DNA from 3 places in the Halalkalibacter krulwichiae genome. Region 1 is predicted to be linked to each of the others. Evidence: riboswitches for the same ligand, from Rfam matches in the RefSeq annotation. Region 1 holds a riboswitch; each other region holds the start of a gene.
What was found. A riboswitch is a leader RNA that binds a small molecule or an ion and turns the genes downstream of it on or off. The one in region 1 is predicted to bind S-adenosylmethionine.
Positions count from the first base shown of each region.

Region 1 (2,272 bases):
AGTTGATTTTGCACTTGGAACAGATACGGGAGGGTCCGTTCGGGTACCGGCAGCTTACTGTGGAATATATGGGATTCGTCCCTCTCATGGAGCTGTTCCAATTGACGGAGTCATCCCTCTTGCTGAAAGTTTTGATACAGTTGGTTGGTTTGCTCAAGATTCAGAATTACTCTTACGTGTTGGCCGACAATTGATTAAGCAAAAACACCCAACGTCTAGTCGACCGTTTTCTAATTTGTTATTTGGCACAGATGCATGGGACTTAGTTGATATAAAAAGCAGATCTACACTTTCTGTTGGCATCAATGCTTTATTAAATACAGCTGAAAGGAACGAATGGGTCCAAATTGCCGAAGAGGGTTTAATGGAATGGGCAAGTTGTTTTCGAACTTTACAAGGGAGAGAAATTTGGAATAACCATAGAAAGTGGATTAACGAAGTGAAGCCGCACTTTGGACCGGATATTAAAGAACGGTTTGAGTGGGCTAGTACTTTAACAGAAACGGATCAAAAGAAGGCTGAGCAACAAAGAATAAAAGTACAGAGTCGGTTGCATGAGCTTCTTGGAGATGACACTTTGCTCATCATTCCGACAACGCCAGGGGAAGCACCATTTTGTCAATTATCTGGAGAGGAGATTGAAAAGAGAAGATCGCAAACGATGCAATTATCTTGTATTGCAGGACTTGCTGGTTTCCCTCAAGTAGCCATTCCTTTAAAGAATGAAAATGGTTTGCCTCTTTCTCTTTCTATTATCGCAGGAAAGAAACAAGATTTGCGATTGTTAGAATGGGTTTATGAAAGAAGAGATATATGGGCAAGTATTTGATAAAGGTAGTTTACTAGATAAGATAAATATAGAGCGAGGGTGATCAAACGTGTGATGAGAGATAATTTGCTCTTATGAATTAGCAAATAACGACAAAATCGCTCAACATATAACGAAAAAGTTATCGAAGAATATCAAAAAGGTTATTGACATAATGAATACAAACGATTAAAGTGAATATATTGATTTGACTGATAATTTAATAAATACTCTTATCAAGAGTGGCAGAGGGACTGGCCCGATGACGCCCAGCAACCGTTCTATTTAATTAGAATTGGTGCTAATTCCTGCAAAACATTTTGTTGTTTTGAAAGATAAGAGAGGATATTTTGTCTATGAATGTAAACCTCTCTTATTGTAAGAGAGGTTTTTTTATATTTTATCAGATTAATAAAAATTAGAGAGGGCGAGAATCGATGAAAAAGGGGTTATTGAGAAGAACATTAGTACCGGTATTAGGTTTAGGATTGCTATTAACAGGTTGCTCAGCAGAAAGCAATGCTTCTGATGAAAAGGAGCAAGGATCAGAAGAAGTGTCATTTGAAAATGTACCTGAGAGATTTGCTAATGGCGAAGGGGCAAATATTAAAGTTATTCGTAAGATCGGCGGTGACGATCACACGGCTCAATTTTTAGCAGGGGCAAAGGAAGAAGGAGAGAGTTTAGGGTTTAATGTCGATGTCTTTACCGCAAATGGTGATTCAGCTCGATTTCATGATGCAATCGCTCAAGCTTTAGAAGAAGACTTTGACGGGTTTATTATTTCACATGGTGATGATGCAGCTACGGTTGATAGTGTACAAGCGTTGGTGGAAAAAGGAAAGAGTGTTGTCACTTTTGATTCAGTAGGAGAGCTAGCTGACATTGAAGGTGTTACGTTGACTTCACAAGATGATGAGGCATTGGCTCAACTGGCTTTAGATCAATTAGTAGAAGATCATAAAGGAGAAGCGAATATAGTTTATCTATGGGTTGATGGTTTCCCGCCAATGGTTAGAAGAAACAATGTGTATCAAGAAGTGTTAGCTAGTCAGCCAGGGATTCAAGAGTTAGAACGATTCGGAGTGGCAACAGCAGATACTTCTGTTCAAACTCAAAACGCTGTATCAGCAATGTTAACAAAGTATCCTGAAGGAGAAATTGATGCTATTTTTGCAACTTGGGATGCATTTGCAATTGGAGCGGCTCGTGCAATAAAAGAGGCGGGCAGAGATGAAATTAAAATTTATGGAATTGATGTGTCAAATGCTGATCTTCAAGAGATTCAAGAGGAAGATAACCCATGGAAATATACAGCTGCAGTTGATCCGAAGTTAATAGGTGCAGTAAATATGAGACTTGTTGCGAAGAAATTAGCGGGTGAAGAAACTCCGGATACTTATGATCTAGAGGCATCACTCATTTCACAAGATCAACTATTGCAGGCGGATGAAGCTGTTAATA
Region 1 is NZ_CP020814.1:561,753-564,024, forward strand. Features, by position in the region: partial or broken gene BkAM31D_RS24640 (amidase) at 1-829, shown strand, start outside; SAM riboswitch class I at 1,039-1,150, shown strand; gene BkAM31D_RS02915 (sugar ABC transporter substrate-binding protein) at 1,246-2,272, shown strand, end outside.

Region 2 (2,272 bases), 560 kb from region 1:
ATCTTCAGCGAGAGCCTGCATTACATCTAGCCCATACGCAAATGTATTAAATAAAAGCAGATCCGCTCCCAACTCCACCGCTTTATATGCATTTTCTTTTAATTCCATCGTCTTCCCAGTGAGGTTAACAGCATGAAGGGTTCTCTTTCCAGTGATTTCATAGCTTTCTCGTAACGCCTCTTGACAAACTGGAATGCGTTTTTCAAGTGGTGTTAGATCATTTTCAAACAAAATTTCATCGTCTTTAACAATATCAATTCCACCCAACGCTTGGGCTTTCATCTGTTCTTTTAAAGAATGGAGATCGCGTCCGATAACTCCTTTAAAAATACTCATTAATAAAGGACGATCATATGTATTTGTTAATTGCCGTATTCCTTCCAATCCAAATTTTGGTCCGGGATATCCATGTTTTATATCATCGCTAAACGTTAAATCTAATAATTTAACTTTCCCGTCAAGTGAAAACTTCCCAAAAGTCGTTGTTAAAACAGCGGGAAGATCATTTGAGAAATTAGCACTTGGATAGCCAACTGTTATGATTGCTTTACCCTCTGCAATCATCTTAGCTTCAACAACCCTTCCCTTATGTTTTGCCAGTTGTTCTTGTTCAACAGCAGGAAGGTTAGTCCACGAACCTACTGTTAATCCCAATGCAATTGCTTCAGCTTTTTTATTTAAGTTGGCTTGTTCTGCCTCAAGAAGATATGTTGCTTGAACTTCACTCACTACACTCTACCTCCATCATTACACATACAATACTTTTTTAGAAGAGTTTTGCAATTTAGATAGTTTTGAATTATGACAGCATTTTTTTAATGCGTCAATCTTTTTTGCCTATCTCTAGTAGTATATCAAAATAAACATTTTATCAAGCTAAACAAACACGTAATTTTCTAAAAAATCAGTTGACATAGTAAGATATCCCTGTGTAAGATAATTTCAAACAACTTTAAACTTGATAACTCTTATCACGAGAAGGCTGAGGGAATTGGACCGATGACGCCCGGCAACCGGCTTTATTAAAAGCAATGGTGCTACTTCCAACAGAATGAATGAATTCTGACAGATAAGAGGAACGAACAACGCATTGTTTCAATCCTCTTGATCTATATTCAAGAGGATTTTTTTATTTTTATAACAGGGAACAAACATGGAGGGATATCAATGACAACTCTTAAAGACACAACTTACGAACCTTTAACTACTGATACAGCTATTAAACTTAGCAAAGATTTACAACTTTTTAACGAAGATGATCTCCTCTTCGCACATGAGATCGGTGACGGCAACTTAAATTTAGTTTTCCGTATTCAAGAAGAATTAACTGGGAAATCGATCATTATTAAACAAGCCTTGCCATATGCAAAGGTAGTTGGAACAAGTTGGCCACTCACCCTTGACCGCTCACGAATTGAAAGCGAATCTTTAAAACGGACTTATCAACTTGTTCCTAATTACACACCTAAAGTTTATTACAGTGATTCTGAATTAGCTGTCACAGTAATGGATGACCTTTCCCATCTGACGATTGTCAGAAAAGGATTGATCGAAGCAGTCCAGTATCCTAAATTAGCAAAAGACATTGGATTGTTTTTAGCCCATACTCTTTTCTATAATTCTGATTTTGGTTTAAACCAACAAGAGAAAAAAATACAAAGTGGTCGATTTATCAACCCTGAGCTTTGCAAAATTACAGAAGACCTCGTGTTTACAGATCCATTCTTTGATCATGATACAAATAATATTGATGAACAACTTAAACCATTTGTTGCAGAAACCATTTGGGCCGATCAATCTTTAAAACTCGAAGTAGCACAGCTGAAACAAACATTTCTAACAAAAGCTGAAACACTTTTACATGGCGATTTACATACAGGAAGTATCTTTGCCAATGATGATGAAACTGTTGTCATTGATCCAGAATTTGCTTATTACGGGCCAATCGGTTTTGATATAGGAGCTTTCGTCGCTAATATTATCCTTAACTACTTATCTCAAGATGTACATTTAGCTGATCATCCTGATAAAAAAGCAGAATTCCAAAAATATTTACTTACAGTTATTACAGAAACCTGGAATGTGTTCGAAGAAGAATTTACGGTTCTTTGGAATAAACATCCGCAAGATGCTTTTATGAATACGAACGGTTACCTAGGACAAACATTGGATCAAATATTCAAGGACATGATTGGTTTTGCTGGTTGTAAGGTGATTCGCAGAATGATTGGCCTAGCTGGAGTCGAAGACGTTGAGGCGATTATCGACCTAA
Region 2 is NZ_CP020814.1:1,119,879-1,122,150, reverse strand. Features, by position in the region: gene BkAM31D_RS05895 (2,3-diketo-5-methylthiopentyl-1-phosphate enolase) at 1-729, opposite strand, end outside; SAM riboswitch class I at 966-1,076, shown strand; gene mtnK (S-methyl-5-thioribose kinase) at 1,168-2,272, shown strand, end outside.
Region 2: it holds a riboswitch for S-adenosylmethionine, as region 1 does, so the genes downstream of both, mtnK (S-methyl-5-thioribose kinase) here and BkAM31D_RS02915 (sugar ABC transporter substrate-binding protein) in region 1, are expected to answer to the same signal.

Region 3 (2,272 bases), 1.5 Mb from region 1:
GAGCTACCAGAAGTAGGCGACGAAATCGAAGCGGACGAGCCATTTGGAAGTGTTGAGTCAGTTAAAACGGTTTCTGAACTTTATGCACCAATCAGCGGAAAAGTAGTTGCTGTTAATGAAGATCTTGATGATTCTCCTGAGTTCGTTAACGAGTCACCATATGAGAAAGCATGGATGATCGTAGTAGAGCCTAAAGATGCAAGTGAAGTGGACAACCTTATGTCTGCTGAACAATATGAAGAAATGATTAGCGAAGACTAATCGAAATATCGATTACAGAGGAAGGGTGTTGTGCCTTTCCTCTTTTTCATGAATTCCCCATGACTGTCTTCTTTGTAAAAGGACACAATAATAGTAACTTCTGTGTAAGGAGGTTAGTGCATTGGATCTGATTAAAGTTGATGTTACAAGTAAAGTTAAAGGGAAGTATGAAGATGGCCATATGAATTTATATATGGGTAACGCGAAAGTTGGTAAAGTTATTGAAACGAACCAAGGGTTTCAACATGAGATGGCGGAAGGCTTTGAATTTGAAAATGATAAGATTTTCCGCTACGAAAATGAAAATCCTAATCAAGTTCAATCGTATGTAGAAGGCTGCGATGAGGGCTGGTGCTAAATAAAATAGTGATCAAGGGACTGATCCGAACGCTACAAAGCCTGGCATGATTAACTCTGCCAGGCTTTTCATAAAGCATGGTTCTAGAGGGAAATATCAAATTTAGAAAAAATCTTCCATTGTAGTAGCTCAATGCTTAAATCGGTTGAATCGCTTTCGTTAGAAAAAGAGAGAACAAGACAGACGATCCGCTATAATATTTCCGCTGTATATTTTTGGATTATAATTGTTTTTAGGTTATTTGTTGACAAGTTTTTTTCTTACATGCTATTATTCTCTCATTGCTAAAAATAATATAAGAAACTCTTATCCAGAGTGGCGGAGGGACTGGCCCTACGATGCCCGGCAACCGTTAGATGATTCAACATCTAAGAAGGTGCTAAATCCTGCAAAGCATGAAGCTTTGAAAGATGAGAGAAAGGACTCGTTACTAACCTTTCTGTTCATCATGATGTTCAGGAGGGTTTTTGTTTTGCCCAAATGTCTAAAGCTGCTTTCTGGAAATATTGAAGTATTAGACATCTTAGACGAGACTATGTTAGAAGAGCTTCAAGGAGGTTATACATGATGATATCATTAAGTGGTATCCGCAAAGTGTTCCAAACGAAAGATGGCCCGGTTGCAGCCGTTAATGGAATAGATCTAAAAATTGATGAAGGCGAAATCTATGGAATAATTGGATACAGTGGTGCAGGGAAAAGTACACTTATTCGAATGTTGAATATGTTGGAGCGCCCGACAGAGGGCGATGTTGAAGTAGCTGGAAAAAACTTATCAAAGTTAAACCAAAAAGAGCTTAGAAAAGCTCGTCAAGAAATCGGCATGATTTTTCAGCATTTCAACTTACTTTGGTCACGCACGGTTCGTGAAAATATCGCTTTTCCATTAGAAATTGCTGGAGTAAAAAAAGTCGAACGAGATAAGCGTGTGAACGAATTAATTGAACTCGTTGGCTTAAAGGGTCGGGGAGAAAGTTACCCTTCACAGCTAAGTGGCGGTCAAAAGCAACGTGTTGGGATTGCTCGTGCTCTTGCTAATAATCCGAAAGTATTGCTTTGTGATGAAGCGACATCCGCACTTGATCCAAAAACGACGGATTCCATTCTTGATTTGCTTGTTGATATTAATGAAAAGCTTGGTTTAACGATTATTTTGATTACACATGAGATGCATGTCATTCGCAAGATTTGTCACAAAGTAGCCGTTATGGAAGCAGGGCAGGTTGTTGAAAATGGTCCTGTACGTGAAGTATTCCGTAAGCCTAAAGCGAATATGACAAAGGAATTTGTGAAACAAATTACTGAGCCTGAAGAAACGGTGGATGCCATTACTCAAATGCTTGAAGACCACCCTGAAGGTCAAATTGTTCAATTGACGTTTGTAGGAGAAAAAGCGGAGCGTCCATTAATTACACAATTAATTCGTCAATTCGATATAGAAGTCAATATTGTTCAAGGGAAAATCACAAAAATTCAGGAAGGTTCTTATGGGACATTGTTTGTCGCATTAAATGGAGAACCATCTGAAATTGATAAAGCGATCACTTTCATTCGGAACAAAGAGGTTGAAGTGGAGGTGATTGTCCATGATTGATCAATTATTTGGAAAAGTAAAATGGGACAAGCTATGGGAAGCAACACTTGAAACGCTTTA
Region 3 is NZ_CP020814.1:3,668,263-3,670,534, reverse strand. Features, by position in the region: gene gcvH (glycine cleavage system protein GcvH) at 1-261, shown strand, start outside; gene BkAM31D_RS18540 (YusG family protein) at 383-619, shown strand; SAM riboswitch class I at 923-1,036, shown strand; gene BkAM31D_RS18535 (methionine ABC transporter ATP-binding protein) at 1,187-2,212, shown strand; gene BkAM31D_RS18530 (methionine ABC transporter permease) at 2,205-2,272, shown strand, end outside.
Region 3: it holds a riboswitch for S-adenosylmethionine, as region 1 does, so the genes downstream of both, BkAM31D_RS18535 (methionine ABC transporter ATP-binding protein) here and BkAM31D_RS02915 (sugar ABC transporter substrate-binding protein) in region 1, are expected to answer to the same signal.